3 regions of the Candidatus Accumulibacter necessarius genome follow, and region 2 is predicted to be linked to each of the others. Evidence: riboswitches for the same ligand, from Rfam matches in the RefSeq annotation. Region 2 holds a riboswitch; each other region holds the start of a gene.
What was found. A riboswitch is a leader RNA that binds a small molecule or an ion and turns the genes downstream of it on or off. The one in region 2 is predicted to bind cyclic di-GMP.

Region 1 (6,154 bases), on a different contig from region 2:
TCGCGTTACAAGATGTACAAGCTGCGCGAAGCGCTGGACAAGCTTCAGGGTTATGATGAAATCTTCATCGATACCCCGCCCGCGCTCAACTTTTTCACCCGCTCGGCGCTGATCGCCGCCGATACCTGCCTGATTCCCTTCGATTGCGACGATTTCTCGCGTCGCGCCCTCTACTCGCTGATGGACAGCGTGCGCGAGATCCAGAGTGACCACAACCCAGCCCTACGCGTAGAGGGCATCGTGGTCAACCAATATCAGGCGCGCGCCAACCTGCCGCTCCGTTTGGTCGGTGAATTGCGCGCTGAAGGGCTGCCGATCCTTGACGCCTTCCTGTCGGCGTCGATCAAGATTCGAGAGTCTCACCATCTCGCCCAGCCGATGATTCACCTCGACCCCCGGCACAAGCTGAGCAACGAGTTTTCGGCGCTTTACGACCTGCTGTCTCAATAGGCGCAGGCGCCGGAGACCCACTCCCTGATCTGGCGATACACCCGTCGGTCGTTCAGCAGCCCCATGTGGCCGAGCTTGCCCAGCCTGGCACTCTGCACGTCGCCTTCGACTTCGTGCGCGATGGCACTGCCCAGCGGGACCAGACCATCGCCAACGAATTCACTGATTCGATGGTTGACATCTTCGGTCAGGCTGGCGCCGAGAAAGCGGAACGCGATCGCGTGCCGCCGGGCTGGAGCCCGCGGCGCACCTGGGCCGCGGCGCAGGTCCTTGATCCCCTGGCTGCGCGTTTGCGGCTATGCGGCCGAGCGGGCGAGTGACTGGCGAGAGGTTCAGCGCCGTGTTCGCGAGGTGTCCCAGTCTTTCAAGTGGTGAGCCGAGAGAAGGGGAGCCCAGACAGATCAACAGCCGGGTTGACGCCGGCCAGCGCATCGCTGCGGCGATCGCCTGATCGCAGGCACCCAGGGCGATCAGGCCACCCATGCTGTGGCCGACGATGACCAGTTCGCTGTCCGCTTGCGGCCAGGCGGTCAGCAGCGCCTCAAGCAGAACCGCCAGTCGCGTGCAGTTCTCGGCAATCGGCAGGCCCGTGTTGTAGCGCAGGTAGATCGGCGTGAGGGCGAACTCGGCCTGCAACTGGCGGCCGAAATGAGTTTCCGACTCGCTGGCCTCATCGCCGGCTTCCCAGCTATGCTCGTCGCAGCCCAGCCCATGCACGAAGAGGCAGAGGCGTTGGCCGGCCCGGGGGAAGGCGCTGCGCAGGGAATCGGCGGTCAGCGGCACTGCGGCGCCATGCACGTGGATCGCCATGTCGATCGCCAGCACGTTGTTGCTGGCCGCAAGATGATCGCCAAAAGCCCCGTTCAATGCGCTGCGAAGACCACTGGCGAGGCGTCCGGGTGGCTTGCTCGTGGAGAAGCCGGTGTGCTGCTTCTCGACCAGCGCGGCGGCGGCGAGGAGGCCCCCACTGCCGTGGTGGATCGCTGCGTAGACGCCGGCGACAATCGCATCATGAGCGGTTTGCACCAGCCGTGCTGGCCCGGAAACCAGCGGAATTCGCCGCAGGACGGCGAAAGACTTGCCGGCAATCGCGCCATGCATTTCCCTGACCCGCTGCGTGGTTTCCTGCACCGCGGTTCTGGCCACATGACTGTAACCTGTTTTGATCGGCCGGGCGCCGGCGGCGTGCTTGCCACGCGGCATGGGTGGTCCTCTGAAAGTGATGACGAAAAAGGCGGTCCGCGAGGCTTGCAAGCACTTGGCGCGTGCCTGGAGCCAGGACGGAGGGAAACTGCCGCGCAAGCCACCGGCAAGGTGCGGCGGCGAATCCAGCATCGCCGCTCAGCCTATTCTAACGGACACTCAGGATTTCCGGACTATCTGGCAAAGGGGTTGACTCAAGTGGCAGAGTGCCTGCCAAGCGTCTGTCCTTGCCCATCCGATTTTCAGCTATCATCCGCTTCGCGTCGAGTCGTCAAACGGCCGTGCACGAGGTGATGACGGGAGCACAGGATGTTGAGATTGCGCGTTGTTTCGTCAGATGGAAAGGATTTCCAGACGCCCCACGAAGTGGAATTCGACGAGGCTGGCGGCAGCATTGGGCGTCGGCCGGAAAATCGGTTGGCATTGCCATATGATCCCTCGGTTTCGACCGTCCACGCGACCATCGGTTTTCGCGACGGCCGCTACACCCTGACCACCCGGGGCAGAAATCCGAGTCGATTGAATGGTCGCGGGCTGAAGAATGGCGTCGAGGAGGCCATTGCGGATGGCGACCAGTTGGAGCTGGGTGGATCCGTGGTCGAGGTAATCATCAAGTCGCCAGACGGCGTTGTGCGCAAGCTGAGCTTCACTATGCTGGAGGACATCGCCCGTGACCTCTCCGCCGAGACGATCTGCTTTCCGACTTTCCTTGATATCACACTCAAGATTCGCAACGCTCTCAAGAATCCCAACCTGACGATCGACGAACTGAGCACCTTGGTCAGCGCCGAACCTCTGCTGAGCACCAAGGTGATTCGTCTGGCCAATGCGGTCGCCGTGAATCCGTCAGGGCGCGCGATCATTGCCATCAATGCTGGGATTTCGCAAGTCGGCATGGAGGCTGTGCGAGCGCTTTCCTTTGCCGTCGCCATAGAACAGTTGCTTTCTTCGAAGAGAATGGCCCCGTTCCAGCTACTGTCCGGGCGTCTGTGGGAACACTCGATGCACGTCGCTGCCCTGTGCCGCGTACTGGCGCGCCGACTGACCCGGATCAGTCCCGACGAAGCGATGTTCGTCGGTCTGATCCATGATATTGGAGTGTTCTATCTGCTGTCGCGGGCCGCGAATTTCCCACAGTTGATCGGCGAACCTGCCGAGCTCCATCAATTGCTGGTGCAGTGGCATGAGCACATCGGACACGCCTTGCTCGCGGCCATGGGCCTGCCAGACGAGGTGGTAACCGTAGTCCAGGAGCACGAGTTGCCGCGCACGGTGACAACGATCAAGACGCTGCCGGACGTGCTCTTCGTTGCCAACAAGTTGGCCAATATTCAGCATGGGTGGCGAGATCCGAAGTTCTGTGAACCAGTTGACACAGCTCCCTTGTCCGAGTTGTTCGATGCGGCGGCGCTGAGCGCCTTGCTTGCCGATTCGGCAGAAGACGTCGCCTCGCTGAAAAGTGCGCTGCATGTCTGAGGCGGCGTCGCGAACCCTTTTGCTGGCCCTTACAATAGCCTTGCATTTTCAACACACTTGATATAGATTCAAGATGACTTACTTGACTGAAAAAGGCAAACCCGTCGAAAGACGGGGACGCAAAGTCACCGGTCTAAAGGAAGCGGGATTCGTGCCGTTTCCAAAGATGGCGGGGCCGCCAGGCTAACCAAGGCGCTGTCCGGACAGGCGAAACTCCTTTGCGAGTTCTCGGTCCGCGGCAGGTCCGTCGGTTCCCCCAAGCGGTTTATTGGCCGCTCCGCGAGTGATGTTGCGCCAGCCCGGCAGTTTTTGCGGTGTGGCAGGGCGCTTTGGCGCTAGCGGCAAGGAGAATCGGCGATGGCTGTTCCAGGCGACAACGTGATCAGGTTCCCTGAAGGGGTGCGTGGTTTGACGGCCGACTTCGATCGTCCGCAGACCCTGGTCAGGGCTAGAGACCTGATGACCCAACGGCTCCGCGTTGCCTTTAGCTCCCTGCTACCGCAACTCGAGGAGGAGCTTCTGACCCAAGGCGATGTCGCAACAGGACGTGCGCAGCGCGAGCTTTTCTATGGCACGCGGGAGCTCATCCATGACAAGGCGCTGCGACTTGAGAGCTTTCTCGCGGCCGAATGGTTGGACCTCTTTGAGCAGAGGCTCAGGCCTGGCGACAAGGCCAAAGCCCCCAGGGCCATCGGCGATGCGGATGAACTGCAATTGCTCGATTTTGGCGCAATGGACCAAGAGCTCGCTGTCAAGGCGATCGCGAGCCGTCTGCGCAGCGCTTGCGACGATGGCTTGTTCGGCGCCGGGTACCGTCTGGCCTTTTTGTCCGGACAGACAGGAAATAGCTGGCTTGTCGAGGACCTCATAGCCCAGTCATTGGACAAGGCTTTCGTTGCTGCAGGAGTGGCTGGAATGGCGCAGGTTGAACTGCTTCATGCCATAGAACGGCACGTAGTCGAAGCGTTTGGCCCAACGATTCAAGATCTGAATACCTTCCTGATTGACCGCGGCGTGCTGCCCAAGCTACGCCGAAGTTACTCCGCGTCGGGAGCGGACAAGAAGCAATCGACCGAGACAGAAAAGGCTGGCGACGCTGCTGACATATTTGCTCTGCTGCAAAAACTCGTCGCGGCGCAGCCGGCCGATGGGGGCACGGCGGCCGTCGGTCTACCGATAGTGGGCGGCCATGGTGACCCAGCCGCAGGCATGTATCGTCAGGGAGGTTTGCCTGGCAACATGACCGTGCCGATCGAACAGGTCATGAGCTCTCTTTATTCCCTGCAGACGGCAGCGCCTGTCCAGACCTCGGGTCCACTGACGGGCAACGTATTGCGGGAGTTTCGGGCCAGTGACACCGGCCAGGGTCTTGGCCATCTGCACGCGGTGACGGTGGATATCGTCGCCACCTTGTTCGACTTCATTTTCGACGATGCTTCTGTCGCCGATCCGATCAAGGCACTGGTCGCACGCTTGCAGATTCCGGTGTTGAAGGTCGCGATGCTGGACAGCAGCTTCTTTTCCAGCAAGGCCCATCCAGCGCGGCGCCTACTCGACGGGATCTCGCGAGCAGCAGTGCGCTGCGGTCCGCGGGCTGGACATGATGACCCGCTTTACGCCCGGATCTCTGAAGTCGTCGACCGACTGCAGAATGAGTTCAAGCAGGATACGAGTCTATTCGATGTGCTTTGCGTCGAGCTGGACGCCTTCCTAGACGGACAGGAGGCGGCAGCCGACGCCTGTGCGGTCGAGGCTGCCCCCCTGGTCGCCGAACAGGAACGGCGCGAACTGGCAACCCTGGCCGCCGACCAGGTCCTCGCTGGCTGGTTGTCCATGCCGCTGCCCCCTGCCGTCAGCGATCTACTGCATCACGAGTGGCGCTCGCTGCTCATTCGGTATCATCTGAACAGCGACGACAACGCCTGGGGAGTGGCGATGAGCACCATCGGCGACCTTGTCGCGAGCGTTCAGCCGCAACCAGATGCAAAGAGCCGGAAGCGTCTCGCGACCTCTCTCCCAACCCTGGTTCGCCGGATTTACGAGGGCCTGGACAAGCTGAAGGTGGCTGAAGATCGCCGTCTTGCGCTGGTCGATCAGCTGTTCACTCTACATGCGGCAGTGCTGCGCGGCGCGGCGCCACTCATGACGAACGCGGCACCAATGGCGTTGGCAGCCGAACCAGCGTCGACAGAGCTGAGCAGCGAACGCATCGAGTACGGCGAGAGCTGTCTGGAACGGATTTTCCTCTCACCCGGTGCTCTGCTGCCCTCCTCGGAGGGCAGTGACCACGCCCAGTCCCTGGTAGCGAAGCTTCGGCGCGGTGACTGGCTTGAGTTTGCCAATGCCGACAGCGGCCCGCTGCGTTATCGGCTTTCCTGGATCAGTCCGCAGCGCGGCATCCTGCTATTGACCAATCCCCAGTCGCCAAAAGCGATATCGGTGTCGCCGGAGGCTCTCGCGCTTCAGATCGAACGCGGCGACGCAAGCGTCGTGACCGTCGAACCGATGTTCGATCGCGCCGTCCACCGCGCGCTGGAAACCCTCAAGGCGGCCTAGATCGCAGAGTTCATGGCCTTCATCGTCGGCTGATCTGGCTTCAGAATCTCGCGCAGGGCCGCGACCAGTAGCTTGCATTGTGTGTCGGTGCCAATCGTTATCCGCAGGTATTGATCGATGCGCGGCAGCTTGAAATGGCGAACGATTATGCCGCGCTGGCGCAGCGCTGTGGCAAGCTGGCCGGCATCACGCCGCGGGTGGCGGGCAAAGATGAAGTTGGCTGCCGATGGCAGGACGGAAAAACCGAGCGACAGGAGGGCGCCGCGTAGCACTTCGCGACTGCTGATCACCGCTTGCCGCGTCTTCTCGAAATGCTCCTGGTCACCAATCGCGGCGACCGCGCCGGCAATCGCCAGTCGATCGAGCGGGTAGGAATTGAAGCTGTTCTTGACTCTGTCCAGCGCCTCGATCAGGTCGCTCTGGCCGACCGCATAACCGACACGCAGACCTGCCAGCGAGCGCGACTTGG
Region 2 (6,154 bases):
AAGTCGGCAAGAAAAATGGCCTGACGAAGGCGACTGCGCTTGATCAGGCCGAGATGCACGCAAATCAGGTGCACGTCCCGGCCCTTGCCACGGCCGAAGCGCGTCACCGCGTGCAGCAGACCCCGCTTTTCCAGCAGATGGTCGGAGATGTCGTGATTCGTGAAGTCCACAATGCGGTGGCGCGAGAGAATCGCGTTGCCATGGTGTCCATGCGGATAGACGGCGTTCATGCCGTAGGCGCGGTGCGCGTAGGCACCCGTGGCAAGGAAGTCCAGTTGCGTACCGGATATCGGGTAGCCGGGCTGCGATGCCAGCCGCTCGTTGCGGTCCTGCACTTCCTGCAGGAAGACGATGTCGGCGTCGATCGCATCCAGCGCCAGGCGGACATCGTGAATACGCGGCCGTCCCCGGATACCGGTGACGCCCTTGTGAATGTTATAAGTCGCGACCCTGAGCCTCATCGCCGCACCCGACACGCACCGGCCTGATCGCGGCTCACGGCAAACGCTCGAAATAGCGGTCCAGCAAGGCTGGATCGTCAAAATGGCGCCGCCCGACAAAAGCCGTCGCCTGTCGCCCCCATTGCCGCATCTGGCCCGCGCTGCGTATCCCCATTGGCCAGAAGAAAAACCGCTCCAGCCGCTCGCTGCCGGCGACCAGACCGTCAGGCATGAACGCGCTGCGTGTTCCGCCGCCCGGCAGCGGCAGCGCACGTAGCTGGTGCTCATCGCGCAGGGCCAGGACGACCCCGTCATCGCGACGCGCAAACTCGATCCCGGCCCGCTGCAGATAGTGCGTAAACGCCGCCAGTTTGAGCACCACACGCTGGTGTGGTGCCGGCGCACGCAAGGCTTGTGGAATGAAGAGCCCTTCCTCGATGGTCTCGGGTTGCGGCCGCGCGCGCACGTGCTCGGTGGGAATGAACAGGTGGTAGCAACCGCAGGGATGGATGGTGTCGTAGATCAGGGGACTTCCGTTCTCGGCCAGGGTGACCCGCCAAACGACGCCGTCGAGACGGCCGGCGAGCACATCGTAGGCTCCGAGCGCTGGGCGCGCCGGTAGCCAGACAGTGTATATCAGTTGCAGCAGCCAGTGGCCGTCCAGTTGCGCATGGCTGCTGCGGACGTACAGAACGGGTTGCTCGCGGGCAATGCCGATCTGTAGATGTCCTGCCTGGTCGCTCTGCCAGGCGACGGCCCCAGGGCGATCGTCGTCGCTGGCGGTTTCAATCTCGAATCGGGGCGCATGGCGTACAATCAGGCGCGCCAATTCAGAAGGCGACATCAGGGGCAGCCCCGGTGCTGCGGGTTCATTGAGCATCGGCACGCCGTCCGGCGATTCTGCCGGGATGTAGCGGAGACGACGATGCGCGACCGGGTCGGTGACGGCGTGCGTGGCGAAATCCGCCAGCGTGTCGCGCTGCCAGTTCCGTATTCCGGCAGCGAAGGCATGCCGCGTCAGCGGATACAGGCCGAGCGCACGCATGCTGTTCGAGTAGTCGTCGGGCACCCTGGCAGCGTCGATCAGCATGGGTAGATCGTGGCGATCGGCTAACGCCAGTTGCTGCCGACAGGTGGTCAGTGCAGTTGCCAGCGCACCGTCGACACCCGCGTTACCCAGTTCAAAGCGACGCGCGGCATCATCCAGCGCCGCCAGCGCTTCCCTCCACGCCAACGTCTGCTCGACTTCGCCAGCTGCGGTCGGAGCCAGCCTCGCCAGAACGCGATCAACCCGCAAGTAGGGAAACCCCGGCACACGTGGCTCCTGCGCATCACGCGTGCCGATCGCATCGATCAATGCGTCACTGGCCTGAAACCGCCGAGCACATTCGCCCAGCGCGTCTTCACGCTGCAGCGTCTGGGTGACCGGAGCGTGCGCATAGGGGTCGACGCTGGCGCAACCGGGCAACACGCAGCATGCCACCACCAGGCCCAGTGAAAGTCTCATCCGGCATCCTCCCCGGCCGCGAGCCACGCCTGACGTCGTGCGATCTCGCGCAGCATCGCCTCGAACTGCTCGCGCATCGTGCGCCGGATCGCGCTGACGCCAAAAAGTCGCCTCCCCACTGGCGGCAGTGGCGCTGCCAGTTCGAACTGTGCATCGTAGTCGAGGCGCACGCTCGAACGCTTTGGCGAAGGTAAGGGCGTCAGCGTGTTGCGGCCGCTGAAGCTGCGCAGCGTTGACTCACCGGCGACAACACTTCCGGGCTCCAGTCGTGACCAGAGTTACGCAGCCTTCAGTTTTTGCAGTGCGCGGTTAACGGCGCGATCGAACATCGGTTCCGGCGGCATGAGGATCGCTTCACCGCGCTCGATCTGGAGCGCCAGGGCATTCGGGGTCACCGATATCGCACGCGGCGACTGCGAGGTAGTGAATAGCAGAATGCCTCGCTGCGGGCTAATCCACGATAGGCGATAACGCAAGGGTCCGGATTCCGGATTCGCAAATTCGACCCAATCGCCACGCTGCAGGCTTCCCACCAGCGACAGTACGTCTGCCCTGTCTCGCGAAGGGGGTAGTTCATTGGCCCCGGCCAGTGAAATTCGTTCGATCTGCGTTTCGCCGCGCACGACCTGCTCGCGGGCAAGGCTGACCGGCACGGGCTCTGCCACCGGCAACACCGGCCGTGGAGTGACGATTGGCGGTGCCGTACCCCGCAGGACCGCGGCATGCACACTGAAGAGCGCATCGATCAGGGCCAGGCGGCGATCATCTGCCATCTCCAGGCGGCCAAGCCCGTTGCAGATGCGGCGAACCAGGGTCGGCAAGCGGGCCGCCAGCCGCTTCCGGCTTGGCACATCCGACGGGATGTCGACGCTCGCCACCAGTTCACTGACCGTGTCCATGGCTGCCTCCCAGGCGGCATTGTCACCGTCCATAGAGTGCCGAACGAGGAGTTTGCGCCATTCGTTGTCCAGCAGATCAGTCACCGCCGATGGCAGTGGCATCGCCAGCCAGCCGACGAGGGCGTGATCGGCTGCCGCAGCCGCGAGTTCGTAGCGCTCCTGTTCGGCAACCAGTGGCGCCGCGTTGACGGCGTGGGCATCGGCTGCAGCCTCCTGGCTTTCAAGGAATGCCTCCAGTTCGATGCACAGCGTATCGAACAATTCGGTATCCTGACTGAACTCGTTCTGCAGCCGTTCGACGATTTCCGCGACCCGCGCGTACAAGGGATTATCGTGACCCGCTTGCGGGCCGCAACGCACCGCCGCTCGCGAAATCCCGTCCAGCAGGCGCCGCGCCGGATGCGACTTGCTCGAAAAGAAAGTCTTGTCCAACATGGCGACCTTCAGCACCGGAATCTGCATGCGCGCAACCAGGGCCTTGATCGGGTCGGCGACAGAAGCGTCGTCGAAGATGAAGTCAAAGAGGGTGGCAACGATATCCACGGTGACGGAATGCAGATAGTCGAGGTTCTGGCCTGCGTCACTGCTATGGAACTGCCGCAAGACGTTGTCCATCAATGCCGCGGCCGTTTGCACCGGCACCGCCCTCTGCAGGGTATCCAGAGAGGCCATGACCTGCTCCATGGCAACGGCCATGCCGGCGGGCGACGCACCGCCCATGGACACGCCGGTGGAAGGGCCATAGCCAGCGCCAGAGCCGACGCTTGCGCCGCCCGTCCCTGCGGAGACTTGCGGCGGGCGCACGAGTTCCTGCAGCAAAGCAAAGAGGTCGGCAGATTCGGCAGGCTTGCCGGGGTCAGTCGCGTTGCGCGGTTGGTTTGGTGACGGGGAGCAGGTTCGGGAAAGCTGTGGCAGCACACCACGGCCAATCAAGAAAGCATTCAGATCGTCAATGGTCGGGCCAAAGACATCGACGGCGTGGCGCTCCATGAGTTGCAGGATTTCCAGCTTCGCCTTGCCGACCAACCCGGCATCCTCGAATGCACCGCCCAGCGATTCGGCGATGAGGTGTTCTATGGGCAGGCTGCCTTCCGGTTCTCCAGACAAGAACGCCAGCCGGCGCCCAATGGCAAACAGCCCCTCGTCACACTGACTACGAAGGCTGCCAGCGATGGCCTTGACGACCAGTTCCTCGTCCATGGCGCCAAAGTCAACCAATTGCAGTTCTTGTGGAGGGCTGCTGGCAGCACCACGTCTGCCCTTGTTCGAAGCACGGCATGCCTGCGTGAAGAGTGCTGACCACTTGGCGAGCAAAGCGCCTTCGAGCTGCGGCGCTTTGGCGTGAATCGCCTCTCCCGTGTGGTAGAACAGGACCCTTTGCGCGCGTCCGCACGCGACGTCACCTTTGCTGAGCAGTTCCTCCTCGACTCGGGGCAGCACCGACCTGAAGGCGTCACGGAGCTTGCACCCCATGAGATCCCGTGCCTCTGTGAGGACACCGGGATGATCGACATCAACGAGCGCGCCACGAACCCCTTCAGGGAACCTGATCACGTTATTTGCTGGAACTGGGACTGCCATCACCGATTCTCCTTGCCGCTGGCGCTGAAAAAACACGCACTGCCAAACCGCTAAATGTGGCGGGTTGGCGCAAGGTCACTGTCTCGGAGCGGCAGTTTGGCCCCTCAGGGCACCGACGGGCTTCTGGTCAAGGATGCAGCGCTGTTCATGGTCCTGATGCTGCATCTGTTCGCCTGGCGGTCCCGCCGTCCTAGAAAGCGGCGACAACTCCGTTTTCTGTAGACCGGTGACTTTGCGTCCCCGCCTTTCGACGGGTTTGCCTTTTTCAGTAAGACTAGCTGTTTAGAATCTACACCAATAGTCTCAATAGTGCAAGGCGCTTATCAGCGACTCAGCCCTGACGCATGACCCTGCCCAATCGGGTTCGTTTGCTGGAAGCCCCGCTTTCGCCGCTGGAGCGGTCAAATCGCGGGGGGCTGGCGGCAGGAGAGCGCGGGATACGCGGGTGGAGTGGGGTTCGTGGAGAGGGTTTCGAGAGGTGTCAGGAACTCCGGTACGATCTCTGGACGAGCCTTTCCCGGCACGGACGATGCCGTACGGGGGGATGCTGGGGCCGTCCTGGGCAGATCACTCGAGTTGCAGCAGAAAGGGTTCGGCGAGGAGCCCGCGCATCCGCGCGGAATCGAGCCAGGGGGCAGCGCAGGAGGTGCGGATGAAGCGGATAGCCCCGCGCACGCCGAACTGACGAAACAGATCGCGCAGCTGTCGCGTGAAGCGTGCCAGGGTATTGAAGACATGCGCCAGACGCATCAGGAGGTGGTAGCCCCGCATGGCATTCCAGTCGAGGGCAAAGGCATGCTCGTAGTGGTAGCCCTGGTGCTTTTCGACGAGGAAGCCCGCTTCGATGCCCCAGCGGTGGCGAGCGCCGAGATTGCAGCGCTCATGGACATTCTCGCGGCTGAGCGGCTGGCTGGAGAGCCAGGCGTGGCGCGCCGTTTGGGTCACGATCTGAGCCTGTTGATCGACCCTCTCCCAGCTTTCCTCACAGACCACCACGTGCAGCTTGAGATGCTGACGCCGGTTCGAACCGAAGGCATAGTCGATGTCGTTGACCCAAGTGAAGTGTTGTCGGCGTCTTCCCCAGTTCCGCTGCAAGGCCTGTGGCTTCAGAGCCTGGAGCGCGTGGAACTCCTGCCAGACCGAGGGCAGGTCCTGGTTCTTGAGCACGATCATGAACTGCCAGTGGGCGCGCCAGCAGCGCTGCATCACCGGACCGTTGGCGTAGAGGCCGTCGAGCAGAAGCAGGATCGGCAGGCGGGGAAACCGCGTCTTGAGCCGGTCGCTCAAGCGCGCAAAGGCGCGCAATTCGCAATCCTGCTTTTGCGCTTCGGTATCGCCGAGTGCGTGTTCGAGGAACTCGCTGAGCAACGGGATGACCAGACCGTTGTGGAAGGCGAGGCTGGCCTCGAGCACATAGACGAAGTACTGGGTCTGGCGGGTTTCGTCTTTGCCGACGCTGCGCTGCAGGAGTTCCTCCGCCCAGAGGGTGTCGCCGGCGAGCTTCTGCGAGCCATCGATGGCAATCGGATGGCAGTGGTTGATCAAATAGCGTCGGACACTCTTGCCGCGGATCAGGCGTCGCACCAGGTCGACGTGCGCCTGTTCGAGATGGGTCAGGTCGATGTCGCGCAGCAGCCGATAGAGGGTGTCGGCGTGTGGCAGGGTCTCGATCTCCGGGAACAGCAGGTGCAGGTTGGCCAGGAACTGCGGACGGGTCATTTCGCGGT
Region 3 (6,154 bases), on a different contig from region 2:
TGCTCACCGGCTTCGACGCGCCGAGCTGCACCTATATTTACCTCGACAATGAGCTGCACGACCACAACCTGTTCCAGGCCATCTGCCGCACCAACCGGCTGGATGGCGACGACAAGGACTACGGGCATATCGTGGACTTCAAGGAGCTGTTCAGGGACGTGCAGCAGGCCATCGCCGTGTACAGCTCCGACGAACTGGACATCGACGAGGGCAAGGGCGGCGACAACAATGTGCACCTGAAGCACTGGCTGCAGGAAGGCAGGAAGCAGCTCGACGAGGCCCGCGAGGCGCTGCGCTACCTTTGCGAGCCGGTGGCGCAGCCGCGCGAGGTGGAACAGTACCTGCATCATTTCTGCGGCGCTGCCGCCGACGCCAATGCGTTGAACAAAACCGAGGCGTTGCGCGTGTCGTTCTACAAGGCGGTGGCCCTCTTCGTCCGTGCCTTCGCCGCCATCGCCCAGGAGCTGAGCGACGCGGGGTACTCCGATACCGACGCGGCCGCCTTGCGGCAGGAAGTGGCGTTGAGCGTCGAGATTCGCGCCGCCATCAAGCGGCACTCGGGTGAGGAGCTGGACATCAAGCCCTACGAGGCGGACATGCGCCACCTCATCAACACCTACATCCAGGCCGAGCCGGCGAAGGAGCTGGGGCAACTGGGCGAGTTGTCGCTGACCGAGCTGATCATCCAGACCGGCATCCACGACGCCATCGCCCGCAAGCTCAACGAGAAGGGCAAGCTTTCGAAGAACGCCATCGCCGAAGGGATCATCAACAACGTCCGCAAGACGATCATCCGCGACCAGCTGACCGACCCGAGGTTTTACGAGCAGATGTCCAAGCTGCTGGACGACCTGATCAAGCAGAGCCGGGCGGACACGGCGGCCTATGAGGAATTCCTGCGCCAGGCCGAGACCCTGGTGAAGCGGCTGGCCGCCCGGCAGCCGGAAGAGGGCGTACCGGCCGTGCTGCATGGCAAGCCCGAGGCGGTCGTCCTGTTCAACAATCTGGCTTCGCTGCCGGCGACGAGTTTTCGCTACCCGAGCGCCGCCGAGGACCAGGCCGCTCTGGCGCTGAAGATCGACCGGGCCATGCGTGAGCGCGCACCTGCCGGCTGGTACGGGGACCAGGCGCGCGAGGCGCAGGTCCTGAATGCGCTGTTCCCGCTCCTGGACCGCGACCGCGCGGCAACGCAGGCGATTTTCGAGATCATCAAGCACCAGCCGGGGTACCAGTGAGCGAGACGATCCAGCTCGGCGATGTCGTCATCGCCGTGACGCGCAAGGCGGTCAAGCACGTCTACCTGTCGGTGCATCCGCCAGCCGGGCACGTCACGCTGGTCGCGCCGACCGACACCCGGCTGGAGGTGGCACGCGCCTACGCGGTGACCCGGTTGGGCTGGATTCGCCGCCAGCAGGCGAAACTGCAGGCGCAGCCGCGCGAGACCCCGCGCCAGTACATCGAACGGGAGAGCCATTACCTATGGGGGCGGCGCTATCTGCTGTCCGTCGTCGAGAAGGACGCGAAGCCCGCGGTGAAGCTGGATCATCGCCGGATCACGCTGAGCGTCCGTCCTGGCAGCACGTTGATGAAGCGGGAAGAAGTCCTCGCCGAATGGCATCGCGCCCTGCTGCATGTGGCCGTACCCGCACTCATCAGGCGGTGGGAGGGAAAGCTGGGCGTCACGGTCACCGGCTACTTCCTCCAGCGCATGAAGACTAAGTGGGGCGGCTGCAGCCACCGGACCGGGAACATTCGCCTGAATACCGAGTTGGTCAAGAAGCCCAGAGACTTGCTTGAGTACGTCGTCGTACACGAAATGCTTCATCTCCTTGAGCCGACGCATGGCGAGCGCTTCGTGGCGCTTCTGGATCGGCACTACCCGAGTTGGCGGGAAGCGCGTGCGGAACTGAATGAGTTGCCGCTGGCGGCGGAAAGATGGAATCAGGGATAGCTGGCAGCGGGGCTTGGGCGGGAAAGTAGGCGTCGGCGGGCTGGCCGCTCGAGAGCAGAAGCGGCCGCTGAGTTTTCGTGGTTCGGTGAAGGCAACCGACCCCTATGCGCATTGAACTTCACCAACTTTGGACGGCCGGTGCCGGTTCTACTGTGGACATTCGTTTTGCATGAAGGCGACCCTTGCTCCTCTGGGTGAGCCGACATCGCTGCGACGACTGATGAGAGCCCGAGCGCTTCCGCTCTGGGAGATGCGGGACGCCACTCTGGGCGAGGACGGACCGCAGCCCCAACCGGTGCCGGAGTACGAATTCGACGTGCGACAGGAAGTCGCTTGTAAAAGTTGTTGCTACTATTAACCAATACGGGAAATCCCCCGGCGCGGCCGGTGGATGGTTACAACAAGCTGAGCCGCCATCGCCCGTCGTGGGACGACTCGTGCCTGCGGCCATCCGCCGGGCCGGACGGGCCGGGCGGATGACCACAGGCACTGAGCGGGGCGGGATTCTGATGACTTTTCAGGGGCTTTCAGGGGCCACCGGGTCTAAATTCGAGTTTGACGCCCCTTGATGGAGGCCCATATACTCTGGAGGGTGCCGTTGGATTTCCTGTCCTTCGCGCGCTTCGTAATGATCGGCGATCGCCGTGCGGCGTTCGCGGATTGCTCGGATCGCATCCTTAATTCCCGGGTTGGCGTCAAACGTCTGAAGGATGTTTTTGATCGCTATCCATCCAGGCGTGGGTGATTTCGGGGGGTCATCGAATGTCAGCGAGACGCAGAAACGAACGCCGCATGGGCACTCCCCGCGCATGGGTGGCTCGCTACATGCGGTTGCCGCTGATCGTCGCGGCGATTTCCTGCTCATTTGTCCATGCCGACGAGGCGGGAACACTGGCGGCGAGGCCGGGTTTCAAGAGCAAGGAAATGGGACTCCGGATTGATGTGCGGGGTGACGGCTGGGGCAATGCCAACAGGGAATCGATCGAGACGCTTCTCTATTCGGTCGCCGACGAGCTTCTGGCAAGACTGCCGGCGAATCTTTCCGCTCCCATCGCCGTCTCGCATACGGACCGCAGCCCCGTCGTCCTCTATGAGCGCGGTCCGGCGGGCGAATACCAGGTTCAGCTTCATGCCAGCGGGGAAAACTGGCATCTCTACGTCTACGAATTCGCGCATGAGCTGTGCCACATTCTCTCGAATTTCGACGAAAACGCCACCCAGCAGGACGTCCGCTACAACCAGTGGTTCGAAGAGACGCTGTGCGAGACGGCGTCGCTCTTCGTGCTGAAGAACCTCGCGGCGAGATGGGAGAGTTCGCCGCCCGCGCCAAGATGGTCGGAAGCCGCGAAGAAGTTGCGCCGATTCTTCGATCACCTGCTATCCGAGGGGCACCGCCAGCTCCCGCTGCATACGCCATTGACTGCCTGGCTGCAGGAAAATGAAGAGCAACTGCGCAAAGACCCTTACCTGAGGCAGAAAAACGAGGTGGTCGCCAACCTGCTTCTGCCGCTGTTCCGCGATGAGCCCCAGGACTGGGCTGCGCTGCGCTACCTCAACCTCGATCCTTCGGATGCCCGCAACAGCCTGCGGCATTACCTGCTCCACTGGTACAGGAACGCGCCGCTCGAACACAAGCACTTCGTCGCCGGCATTCTCGCGATGTTCCGGCTCGACGATCTTGTGCCGATGACGCCTGCCCTGGCCGACACGACGGGCATGGACCACTCCAGCGACCTCGCTCGAAACTGAGCGCCCGGCGCACGGCTTCTTGCCGGACGGATTGAACTTCTTGCGCTTCAGCTGATCCACCGGTCAGGCGAGCCGTTGCGAAGAGATTGCTCGGACCGGCGGTGCGTCGAAAGGGAGCCGGTGTGACTGCCGCTCCCGGGAGCGGTTGGCGATCATTGTGGGGTCATTCATCGTCGTTTGACTCTGGAAGGGGGGGTAATGAACTACCAACCCGCAATACAAAGTGAATCGTTTCAAGGAGAAATCAAATGAAGAACTCTCCCAAACTGAAGTCCGCTCTCAGCCTCTTGGTGCTTTCGGGCACGTGCTTGCCGCTTGCCTCGGTTGCCGGTGTCTGGGATTACGACAACGTGAAGTCGGTCGATCAACCCGCAGCCGAAGCTGCAGCTCCGAAGTCGGTCGAGCAACCCGTAGCCGAAGCCGCAGCTCCGAGAAGTGGCCTGGAAGGGCCGATCCGCACGGAAACCATGGAACCCGCTCGCTCCGAGGATGCAGGCACCATTTACGAACTCGGGCAGATCCAGCAGTCGCCCGCGGAAGCGTCGCCAGGCAAACACGGCGCCGCGGGTCCGGTTGGCAAAGAGACCGCGGAATTCCCCTACCCGTGATCGGTTGAGCGATAGCGGTCGCTGTAAGGCGGCCGGCGGGCGGCCGGGTGGTTGTTGCGAAGCGCGGCCTCGGCGGCTGTTGAGCGCAAGCAGCCGGGGCGCATCGTCTTCCCGGTTGACCATCGGCGACACACCAGAGCGCGCGGCCGGGAGACTCTGTGTCGAAATCGGCCTTGACTTTTTCCGATCAGGCGCCTAAATTCAAGCAGTTTTCGGTGGATGAGGTTTAGGCATCGTCGTTCGGTGCGCGGCCTCATCTGATTTAAAGGCAAACGGGGGGAAACCCCCGGACGCAAAGCCGCGGACCCTACCCTGAGTTGTCAGATGAGCTCAGAAGGGTGGCCGGGTTGCCCGAATCGAGCGTATCCCTTACGCAGATCGAGTTCCCTCCTTCAGCTTTGCGTCTCCAGTTTGACGGAGGCGTCATGGCACTCGCATCGTGGACCCAGCAACAGATCCTTGATCAACTGATTTCAGGAGCGCGTTGGAGCGGGCCGACAATCACTTATGCCTTTCCCGCGGCGGCGTCCGGAATCTACGGTAGCCAGGAACTGTCGGGGTTCGTGGGCCTCAATGCGGCGCAGCAGACCCAGGCCGAGCGGGCGCTGCAAACCTGGGATGACCTGATCGCACCCGATCTGGTGCGTACCACGGCGACCACCTCCAACATCGAGTTTGGCACGTCGACAACCGGTGTCGGCTACGCCCATGCCTACTTCCCGACTACCGGCAGCGTCTGGTTCAGCCGCAGCTACGCTGACCTGATGTCACCGCAGGTCGGCCAGCACTCCTTCATGACGTATGTGCATGAGATCGGGCACGCGCTGGGCCTCGATCACATGGGCGACTACAACGGTTCGGGGAGTTGGACGCCGTCTTCGTACGAGGACAGTGGCGTCTACTCGGTGATGTCGTACTTCGGTCCAAACATGAACAGTGGCAGCGGTAAGGTTGCCTGGGCCGACTGGGTGGGTGCGGACGGCAGGTTGTACTCCCCACAGACACCGATGGTCAACGACGTGATGGCGATCCAGGCGATCTACGGCGCCGAGACGACGACGCGCACCGGCGATACCGTGTATGGCTTCGGCTCCAATGTCACCGGCTCGATGGCGCCGATCTTCGATTTCACGCTCAATGCCAATCCCATCGTCACCATCTACGATTCCGGCGGCATCGACACGCTCAATCTGAGCGGCTGGAACACGGCCTGCACCATCAATCTGGCGCCGGGGTCGTATTCGTCGGGCAACAGCATGACGTACAACATCGCCATCGCCTATACGTGCGATGTCGAAAACGCGGTGGGAGGCTCTGTCGGTGACCAGATTACCGGCAATCTGCTGGCCAACCGACTCGATGGTGGCGTGGGCAACGACACGCTGTCGGGTGGCGGCGGCAACGATGTCCTTGTCGCCGGTGCCGGCAACGACGTGCTCGACGGCGGCGAAGGGACGGACAGTGTGGTGTTTTCCGGCGCCTGGGGGGCCTACAGCTATACCTGCACGAACCTCTACCCGACGACCTTCGCCTTCACCTTCTACGGCGCCGCGACCGGGACGGACACCCTGCGGGGGATCGAGACGTTCATCTTCGCCGACGTCACCAAGTACGCGAGCGAGTTGTCGGGGGCTGGGCCCTCGCCGTCGCTGGTTTCGATTTCCAGCAGTGCCGCGACGCAGGCCGAAGGCAATGCCGGGCAGACGCTCTTTTCCTACAAGGTCAGCCTGAGTGCTGCGAGTTCCTCGGTGCAAACAGTCAACTGGAGCCTGAGTGGCACGGGATCGTCGGCAGCCGATCCGGCGAGCGATTTTTCCGGGGCTACCGCCGGCAGCATCACCTTTCA

Region 1: it holds a riboswitch for cyclic di-GMP, as region 2 does, so the genes downstream of both, V5B44_RS23265 (DUF1631 family protein) here and V5B44_RS26470 (DUF1631 family protein) in region 2, are expected to answer to the same signal.
Region 3: it holds a riboswitch for cyclic di-GMP, as region 2 does, so the genes downstream of both, V5B44_RS16905 (M10 family metallopeptidase C-terminal domain-containing protein) here and V5B44_RS26470 (DUF1631 family protein) in region 2, are expected to answer to the same signal.

The regions. Positions count from the first base shown of each region.
Region 1 covers NZ_JAZKUM010000011.1:130,835-136,988, reverse strand. Annotated here, with positions in the region: gene V5B44_RS23280 (ParA family protein) at 1-450, shown strand, start outside; gene V5B44_RS23275 (esterase/lipase family protein) at 610-1,653, opposite strand; gene V5B44_RS23270 (HDOD domain-containing protein) at 1,963-3,129, shown strand; cyclic di-GMP riboswitch class I at 3,214-3,312, shown strand; gene V5B44_RS23265 (DUF1631 family protein) at 3,487-5,685, shown strand; gene hisC (histidinol-phosphate transaminase) at 5,682-6,154, opposite strand, start outside.
Region 2 covers NZ_JAZKUM010000020.1:6,814-12,967, reverse strand. Annotated here, with positions in the region: gene V5B44_RS26485 (endonuclease/exonuclease/phosphatase family protein) at 1-461, opposite strand, end outside; gene V5B44_RS26480 (hypothetical protein) at 496-1,947, opposite strand; gene V5B44_RS26475 (hypothetical protein) at 1,944-2,117, opposite strand; gene V5B44_RS26470 (DUF1631 family protein) at 2,226-4,427, opposite strand; cyclic di-GMP riboswitch class I at 4,600-4,698, opposite strand; gene V5B44_RS26465 (transposase family protein) at 4,995-6,154, opposite strand, start outside.
Region 3 covers NZ_JAZKUM010000006.1:111,866-118,019, reverse strand. Annotated here, with positions in the region: gene V5B44_RS16925 (type I restriction endonuclease subunit R) at 1-1,235, shown strand, start outside; gene V5B44_RS16920 (M48 family metallopeptidase) at 1,232-1,951, shown strand; gene V5B44_RS16915 (hypothetical protein) at 2,744-3,700, shown strand; gene V5B44_RS16910 (hypothetical protein) at 3,949-4,308, shown strand; cyclic di-GMP riboswitch class I at 4,566-4,663, shown strand; gene V5B44_RS16905 (M10 family metallopeptidase C-terminal domain-containing protein) at 4,734-6,154, shown strand, end outside.